DNA from 3 places in the Pantoea sp. SGAir0175 genome. Region 3 is predicted to be linked to each of the others. Evidence: predicted binding sites of a transcription regulator. Region 3 holds the regulator's gene; each other region holds the start of a gene.
What was found. The regulator LexA, encoded in region 3, represses DNA repair genes until DNA is damaged. The targets are predictions, from matches to a motif close to TNCTGTATGTACATACAGNA.

Region 1: a site for LexA is predicted at 1,207-1,226, ahead of sulA (SOS-induced cell division inhibitor SulA). Genes of this name have one in related genera too.
Region 2: a site for LexA is predicted at 1,146-1,165, ahead of C1N56_RS10985 (metal-dependent hydrolase). Genes of this name have one in related genera too.

What each region holds. Positions count from the first base shown of each region.
Region 1 is NZ_CP028081.1:2,626,469-2,629,584, forward strand. It holds gene yccS (YccS family putative transporter) at 1-396, shown strand, start outside; gene C1N56_RS12315 (TfoX/Sxy family DNA transformation protein) at 393-1,022, opposite strand; gene sulA (SOS-induced cell division inhibitor SulA) at 1,247-1,738, shown strand; gene ompA (porin OmpA) at 2,087-3,116, shown strand, end outside.
Region 2 is NZ_CP028081.1:2,372,914-2,376,029, forward strand. It holds gene C1N56_RS10975 (YniB family protein) at 1-170, opposite strand, end outside; gene hxpB (hexitol phosphatase HxpB) at 315-983, shown strand; gene C1N56_RS10985 (metal-dependent hydrolase) at 1,185-1,772, shown strand; gene C1N56_RS10990 (L-cystine transporter) at 1,959-3,116, shown strand, end outside.
Region 3 is NZ_CP028081.1:3,734,613-3,737,728, reverse strand. It holds gene plsB (glycerol-3-phosphate 1-O-acyltransferase PlsB) at 1-824, opposite strand, end outside; gene C1N56_RS17500 (diacylglycerol kinase) at 950-1,318, shown strand; gene lexA (transcriptional repressor LexA) at 1,424-2,038, shown strand; gene dinF (MATE family efflux transporter DinF) at 2,167-3,116, shown strand, end outside.

The sequences.
Region 1 (3,116 bases), 1.1 Mb from region 3:
CACAACGCCGATGCGGAACTGGCGTCCGTGGTGTCCAATATCAGCGGCGAACTGAAGCAACAGCCGCCGCTGCGCGAGAATGCGTTCCGTCTGATGTGCCTTAACCACTCGTTTCTCAGCTACATCTCAGCGCTGGGCGCGCACCGGGAGCAGCTGACGCAGGGCGAACTGCTGACACTTTTAGATGACGCGGTATGCTTCGTCGAGGATGTGCTGCAGATCGATCGCGTCAGCGAAGCGCAGGCGGAAACGATGCAGCAGGCACTGATGCAGCGCCTGAGCGCGCTGAAAACCAGTGAGGAGGCGCAGGCACCGCTGGTGTTGCAGCAGCTGGGGCTGCTGATTGCGCTGCTGCCGGAAATTGCCCGTCTGCGCCGCACCCTCGCTGCCGCTTAAGGCAACAGGCGCTCCGCCGCGGCGTGCTGGCGGAGCGTTTCCTGATACCAGGCGCTCAACTCTTCACGTACCGCCGCCGGCAAAGCGGCCTGGTGATGCCCGGAAATGGCGCCTTCCAGCGCCAGCAGCGTTTTCAGGCCGATATCTTTATTCACCGCCCGCAGCTTCAGCCAGCTCTGACGCGAGCCCATTTCATACAGCAAGCGAACAGAATTGATCCCGACTTTGTGCAGCATCAGCTCCATGCGCAGGCTGAGATTGGGCAGATCTTTCAGCCTGAGCAAGACAAGTCTGTTCGCCGCCTCGGCGCGCGCCGCAGACAGCGAACTGGCCGATAAGCGCAGCAGCTGATCGGCGTCCTGCCAGAGCTGTTTATCCACTTTGTAGTAGCTGAGCGTCACCGGCATGCCGCGCTTGCGGTATATCAACGGTTCCAGCGGGCGCTGTGCGGCATAGTGCTGTAGCGCCTCGCTGGCGCGCAGATAGAGCGCATCCTCATTGATGTAAGCAAACACCACCTTTTCGACCGCCAGCGCGTAACCACCAAACTGGGTGCGCGATTCAATTTTTCCCAATGCCGCTAACTGGGCTTTGGACTGCTCAACCACCGGATTATTTATCTTCATAACGTCCCCTTTTCCTCATTCCTTGCGCGGGAAATTTCCTATAAAAAGCTCAGAGATTCATCTGGTTAGAAGATAGAAAAAACGATTTAGCTGTTCAATGAATAAAAGCGGCAACGCGCGGATCTTGTGCGGAATTTGCGAGGCATTTTCAGAAATTGAGGTTGATCTTTATCCAGGAACTCATTACTGTATATTCATACAGTTCATTACTGAGTGATTAAAATATGCGTACTCAATACTCTGGCCCTGCTGATCGTGCTCACCGTTTCGCTGCGACGGGCTTAACGCAACCTTCTCTGGGTGGTATTACTGAACTGCGTTATAGCGAGCAGCCCGGCATCATGCCGCTGCTGTTACTGCCGGTCCTCAAGCAGCTGAGCACTCAGTCACGCTGGCAGCTGTGGCTGACGCCAGCGCACAAACTGAACCGCAGCTGGATGCAGCAGTCAGGATTACCGCTGGAAAAGAGTATGCATATTACGGAATCCGAGCGTTTAAGCACGGTTGAGAGCATGGTGAAAGCGTTGCGCACCGGCAACTACAGCGTGGTACTCGCCTGGATTCCTTATGAATTGAGCAATGAAGAGCGCCTGGAACTTGAGCAGGCAGCCGCCGAAGGCGAAGCGCTGGGATTGATTATGCGTCCTCAGGGGCGGGATCTTGCTCTGTCCAGACAGCCAAACAGCGCAAAAATTCCCTCTGATTTGTTTCATTAAGTAAAACTAAGATTTTTCTCACGCTATTTTTTCACAAAGTTGCGGCTAAGCCACTGATTCTTTTCCCGCCAGCTATGACAATGGCTTAGCCGCATTTTTCTTTTCTGGTAGCGAAAATTTTGCCATGTCATTTGTTAAAATGTGTGTATAAATCCCTGTTTTTTTATCCGCTGACGTCACATCATACTTGTAAGTTTCCAATCTCGTTGTAGACTTTACCTCGCCAGGGTGCTCAATAACCTCCGTTTTTTCGGTAGAGTCATAAGCGAGCGTTTAGACCCGGCGAAGGATTACAACCAAGAGCAACCTTTTTGCTCATTGCCTATTTGGATGATAACGAGGCGCAAAATGAAAAAGACAGCTATCGCAATTGCAGTGGCACTGGCTGGCTTCGCTACCGTAGCGCAGGCCGCTCCTAAAGATGACACTTGGTATACCGGTGCTAAACTGGGCTGGTCTCAGTATCACGATACTGGTTACTACGGTAACGGTTACGAAAACAACGACGGTCCAACTCACGAATCTCAGCTGGGCGCAGGTGCTTTCCTGGGCTACCAGGCTAACCCATACCTGGGCTTCGAGCTGGGCTACGACTGGCTGGGCCGTATGCCGAACAAAGGCAACGTGACCAATGGCGCATTCAAAGCACAGGGCGTTCAGCTGGCAGCTAAACTGAGCTACCCAATTGCTGACGATCTGGACGTGTACACCCGTCTGGGCGGCATGGTATGGCGTGCTGATTCAACTCAGACCAACCCAGACAACGGCCGCATCAGCAACCACGACACCGGCGTTTCTCCGCTGGCTGCTGTTGGTGTTGAATACGCACTGACCAAAAACTGGGCGACTCGCCTGGACTACCAGTGGGTTAACAACATCGGTGACGCAGGTACCGTTGGTGCGCGTCCAGACAACAGCATGCTGAGCGTCGGCGTTTCTTACCGTTTCGGTCAGGACGAAGCTGCTGCACCAGTTGTTGCTCCAGCTCCAGCTCCGGCTCCGGTTGTTGAAACCAAGCGTTTCACTCTGAAGTCTGACGTGCTGTTCACCTTCAACAAATCTACCCTGAAGCCAGAAGGCCAGCAGGCTCTGGATCAGCTGTACAGCCAGCTGAGCTCAATGGATCCGAAAGACGGTTCTGTTGTGGTTCTGGGCTTCACCGACCGCATCGGTTCAGACCAGTACAACCAGAAACTGTCTGAGAAACGTGCTCAGTCTGTTGTCGACTACCTGGTATCTAAAGGTATCCCGGCTAACAAGATCTCTGCACGTGGCATGGGTGAATCTAACCCAGTTACTGGCAACACCTGTGACAGCGTGAAAGGCCGCAATGCCCTGATCGACTGCCTGGCGCCAGACCGTCGCGTTGAAATCGACG
Region 2 (3,116 bases), 1.4 Mb from region 3:
ATCACATGCACGAAGTCGAGCATCACGGCGTCGATGCCGGGCTGCTTTTCGCTGTGTTTAAACATGAAGCCTAAGATGGAGATAAGGGTGGATAACAGCGCCGGAATAAAAATCACCCAGCCAGCCACTCGCTTGAGGATGGCGATGCGGCCAGCCTGTTGATACGTCATGGTGTCTTCCCTTCACAAACAGTAGTTTTGCCCTAAGTCTACCTGCACTACAGCAAATTTTCCTGAAAAATGCGTAACCTGCCGTAAGTCGGTTTTCGCCGCCGCCCATGTTAAGGTAGGGCAAACTGTCAATGGAGCTGTTGTATGACCTATCGTCGCCCTGTGCTGGCCGCTATCTTTGATATGGATGGCTTACTGATTGATTCTGAACCGCTATGGGATCGCGCCGAGCTGGAGGTGTTTGCCAGCCTGAATGTGGATATTAGCCGCCGCCACGAGCTGCCGGATACGCTCGGCCTGCGCATCGATCAAACCGTGCGCATGTGGTACGAAGCGCTGCCGTGGAACGGGCCGGATCAGGCCGAAGTCACTCAGCGCATTATTGCCCGCGCGCTGGCGCTGGTTGAAGAGACGCGGCCGCTGTTGCCTGGCGTAGAGCAGGCGCTGCAGCTGTGTCAGCAACAGGGACTGGCGATTGCGCTGGCCTCGGCTTCTCCGCTGGCGATGCTGGAACGCGTGCTGGAGATGTTCAATTTACGTCACTACTTTAGCGCCCTCGCCTCGGCTGAAGCGCTGCCTTACAGCAAACCGCACCCGCAGGTGTATCTGGATGCTGCGGCAAAGCTGGGGGTTGATCCGCTCAACTGCGTGGCGCTGGAAGACTCGTTCAACGGCATGATCGCCAGCAAAGCCGCGCGTATGCGTTCCATCGTGGTGCCTGCCGCCGAACATCGCCACGATGCGCGCTGGGCACTGGCCAATATGCAACTGGAAAACCTGACGCAGCTACGGGCGGAACATCTGTTTAACTGATCGGTGTGCATCGCGCGTTACGCCTGGCTGAGGTTTCGCCCGGTTGCCAGGTGCAGAAGTAAGCCAGACCGTTAATTTCCCGCGCTTTTTTCAGGCGCGGGTCAGCAAAAAATTCACTCTTCGTTACAGCGTCACCGTTCTCATTTACTGGATAAATCCCTATACTGGATGCATCGACAGTTTTTGCAGCCAGGTTCCATCATGACGGCCGAAGGCCATATCATTTTTGCCATCGCCAGTGCGATATTTGCCAAACGCGCCGAACTGACGCCGGTGATGACCAGTGCCGACTGGTGGCATCTGGTGCCGGCTGCGCTGCTGACTTGCCTGCTGCCGGATATCGATCACCCTAAATCGGTGCTGGGCCAGCGGCTAAAGTGGCTGTCGCAGCCAATAGCCCGCGCTTTTGGCCATCGCGGCTTTACCCATAGCCTGCTGGCGGTGGCGGTCAGCCTGTGGCTGTTTCAGATTAACGTGCCGGCTGACTGGTTCCTGCCAGCGGATGTCCTGCAGGGCATGACGCTCGGCTATCTGAGCCACATTGTCGCCGATATGCTGACGCCCGCCGGCGTGCCGTTGCTGTGGCCGTGCCGCTGGCGCTTTCGCCTGCCTATCCTCAACAGCCAGCAAGGTAATCAACTGGAGCGCGCGCTGTGCCTCGCTCTGGTGGGCTATGCGCTGTGGTTTCCGCCCGGTATGCCGTCGTTTGGCGCTAACGGCTGGCCGGAGCAGCTGTTCAACAATCTGCAGAACGGCATTGGCCGGCTGGTGAACGGCAGTACGCGCTGATGTGTTTTTCCTTCTGCCAGCAATTGCTGAAATAATCGCCTTAAATTCCATTTAGTTATAACCCAGACGATTTAGATATATTGTTCCCGCAGGGCCAACTGGTACCATGCCGCGACAGTTACAGAGGATCCCTCTGCTATTTTCGGTTACGCGGCGCGATCGCGTGGCGACCTTCAGGAGTTAACAATGAATATTCCTCTGATCATCAATATCGTGGCATTTGTCGCGCTGCTGATTGCGTTAAACCGCGTCGGCAACCAGAACTGGAGCCTGTCGAAGCGTGTGCTGACCGGCCTGGTGCTGGGGGTGATCTTTGGCCTGGCACTGCAGGCCATTTATGGCGAAAACAGCCCGGTGGTGAAAGAGTCGATTGGCTGGTTTAACATCGTCGGCAACGGTTATGTTCAGCTGCTGCAGATGATTGTCATGCCACTGGTGTTTGCCTCAATCCTCAGTGCCGTGGCGCGGCTGCATAACGCCTCGTCGCTGGGCAAAATCAGCGTGCTGACCATCGGCGTGCTGCTGTTTACCACCGCCATTTCCGCGCTGGTGGGCGTGCTGGTGACCGGCCTGTTCCACCTCAGCGCCGAGGGACTGGTACAGGGCGCGCAGGAAACCGCGCGTCTGAGCGCCATTCAGAGCAACTACGTTGGTAAAGTCGCGGATCTCAGTACGCCGCAGCTGCTGCTCTCCTTTATCCCGAAAAACCCGTTTGCCGATCTGGCCGGTGCCAATCCAACGTCGATCATCAGCGTAGTGATTTTCGCCGCGTTCCTCGGCGTGGCGGCGCTGCAGCTGCTGAAAGATGACAAAGCCAAAGGCGAGCGCGTGCTGGTAGCGATTGACACCCTGCAATCCTGGGTGATGAAGCTGGTCCGTCTGATCATGAAGCTGACGCCGTACGGCGTGCTGGCGCTGATGACCAAAGTGGTTGCCGGTTCCAACCTGCAGGACATCATCAAGCTGGGCGGCTTTGTGGTGGCCTCGTATCTCGGCCTCGCGATCATGTTTGGCGTTCACGCGCTGCTGCTGTCAATCAACGGCATCAACCCGCTGCGCTTCTTCCGTAAAGTCTGGCCGGTGATTACCTTTGCCTTCACCAGCCGTTCCAGCGCCGCCAGTATTCCGCTGAACGTGGAGACACAGACGCGTCGTCTGGGCGTACCGGAATCCATCGCCAGCTTCTCGGCCTCGTTTGGCGCGACCATCGGCCAGAACGGCTGTGCCGGCCTCTATCCCACCATGCTGGCGGTGATGGTAGCGCCGACCGTGGGCATCAACCCGTTTGACCCGGTATGGATCGCCACGCTGGTCGGTATTGTCACGCTGAGCTCAGCCGGTGTG
Region 3 (3,116 bases):
AGCCAGCCCATCACACGGTCAGTCACGCGGATCGCTTCGTACGAGAAATCCGCCGCCACTTCTTCCATCATTTCGATGGCGTTCTGCTGGGCTTTTTCATGCGAAATCTTCTTGCTGCGCGCTTCGTCTTCAACCGCTTTCTCAATCGCTTTGGATTGCAGCAGCTTGTTGAACAAATCCTGGCGTGCCGGCAGACGCGGGCCGACGGCTGCCAGCCGCTGGCGGGCAAAATGAATGCGCGCGACACGTGCCAGCTTCTGCGCGATCGACTGATCGGTACCGTGTTCGGTGGCCATCTGACGCAGTGAAACTGTGGGTGAGAAACGGACAAAGCTGTCGCGACCGTGCCACAGGATGGCAAAGAACTTCTGTATACCGTTAAGAATACGCAGATGTGGCGTCGGTTCGCCCTGAATTTCACGGCCTGGCGCACGGCCAAACATCACGGAAACCGGCAGCATCTGTACGTCCAGCGCCGCATTGTTGCGGTGCAGATCGAGGTAGTCATGGAACAGCTTGACCGACTCCGGGTTCGCCACGAAATAGGGGAAGACGCGCGGCCCATCGTGAATAAATACGTGGCGCGGCAGCAGGGTGCCGTCAATCTCCAGCGGCGCCAGCGGATCCGGCAGATCGTGCTTCAGGCACTGTGCGCGTAGCGTGAGCAGGTCCGCCTTTGAATCATAAGGCAAAACATACATCACCGGACGGGTCGGATCGATACCGTGTTCCGAGATCGGATCGGTCGGAATGACCTTACTTTTTACCAAAATAGAGAGTGGTAAATTCAACAATTTGTAATAGAGTTTACGCCAACCTGACATAGACAACTTGAAGCCTCTTGTTAGCAAAGCGCGGCAAGCATACCAGAAAGTGCGGCGAAGATCTGTGGCTGTGCCACCTCGCGCGCCCAGACATTGACGTCAAAAACAGTTAAGGGTTCCACAACATGGCAAATAACGTCACCGGTTTCCTGAGAATCATTAAAGCCGCCGGTTATTCCTGGCAGGGGCTGCGCGCTGCCTGGCAGCATGAAGCCGCTTTTCGCCAGGAGGCGATTGCCGCACTGGTCGCGGTTGCCATCGCCTGCTGGCTGGATGTCGATGTCATCACGCGTGTGTTGCTGATTGGCTCGGTGGTGCTGGTGGTCATTGTTGAGATCCTTAATAGTGCCATCGAAGCCGTGGTGGACCGCATCGGTCAGGAGCGCCATCCGCTGGCGGGACGCGCCAAAGACATGGGCTCGGCGGCGGTACTGCTGGCTATCTTACTGGCTCTGTTTGTCTGGATCGCGCTGCTTTGGTCGCATTTGCGATAAACATTCCACATTCATCAAGCCGCTGATTTTTCCCTCTGTTTCGGTTTTCATTTCGCCAATACCTGTATATACTCACAGCGACTGTATAAACAACCAGGGGGCGGGATGAAAGCGTTAACCAGCAGGCAGCAACAGGTCTATGACCTGATTCGCGACCATATTAATCAGACCGGCATGCCGCCAACGCGTGCTGAAATTGCTTCGCAACTGGGCTTCCGCTCGCCTAACGCTGCTGAAGAGCACCTGAAAGCGCTGGCGCGTAAAGGTGTCATTGAAATCGTCTCCGGTGCATCGCGCGGTATCCGCCTGCTGATGGAAGAAGAGGCGAGTGAAGGGCTGCCACTGATCGGTCGCGTTGCCGCCGGTGAACCGCTGCTGGCGCAGGAACATATCGAAGCCCACTATCAGGTCGACGCCAACCTGTTCAAACCCTCTGCCGATTTCCTGCTGCGCGTCAGCGGTATGTCGATGAAAGATATCGGCATTATGGACGGCGATCTGCTCGCGGTGCATAAAACACAGGAAGTGCGCAATGGCCAGGTGGTGGTTGCGCGTATTGATGATGAAGTCACGGTGAAACGCTGGAAGAAGCAGGGCGCGATTGTCCAGCTGCTGCCGGAAAACAATGATTTCCAGCCGATTGTCGTGGATACCCGTGAACAGTCGCTGACCGTGGAAGGGCTGGCCGTAGGCATCGTGCGCAACGGCGAGTGGCTCTGAAACCCGGTTGATCTCCCCCGCTGCGGCGGCGCTCGCGCGCTGTCCGCAGTCTGCTCTAATCATACTTTTGTTCCCGGCCCGTAAGGCGCTCGCTCAGGCCGACCACCGTAACCCTCGGGATGGGGCTGATGCAGCTATTTTCCTCTTCTGATAAAGCGCTGTGGCGACTGGCGTTGCCAATGATCCTCTCCAATATCACCGTGCCGCTGCTCGGCGTGGTCGATACCGCCGTGATTGGCCATCTTGATAGCCCGATCTACCTCGGCGGCGTGGCCGTAGGCACCACGGCAACCAGCTTCATCTTTATGCTGCTGCTTTTTCTGCGTATGAGCACCACCGGTTTAACCGCGCAGGCCTTCGGGGCCGGCGATAAACAGGCACTGGCGCGCGCACTGATGCAGCCGCTGCTGATCGCCCTCGCCGCCGGGTTGCTGCTGGCGCTGCTGCGTTCTCCTGCCAGTAGTCTGGCGGCAACGCTGATGGGCGGCAGCGCGGAAGTCCAGCAGCAGGCGCAGATCTTCATTGAAATCCGCTGGCTGAGCGCACCGGCTACGCTGGCTAACCTGGTGATTCTCGGCTGGCTACTGGGCGTGCAGTATGCGCGTGCGCCGATGGTTCTGCTGATTGTCGGAAACCTGGTTAACATCCTGCTCGATCTGCTGCTGGTGCTGAAACTGCACTGGGGCGTTGCCGGTGCCGCCGCCGCCACGGCGCTGGCCGAATACGTGACGCTGGCAGTGGGATTATGGATGGTGGCGCGCGTGCTGAAACTGCGCGGTATCGATTTCAAACTGCTGAAAAACAGCTGGCGCGGTGACGCGGCGCGGTTATTTCGCCTTAATCGCGACATCATGCTGCGCTCGCTCATGCTGCAGATCTGCTTCGCCTCGCTGACCCTGCTGGGTGCACGCATCGGACCGGATGTGGTTGCGGTCAATGCGGTGCTGTTGATGTTCCTGACGTTTACTGCCTATGCGCTGGACGGCTTTGCTTACGCGGTGGAAGCCTGCTCGGGTGAAGCGGTAGGGGCAAAAGATCGCAGCCGGCTGCTGCTGATCTGGCATGCCGCCTGTCGCCA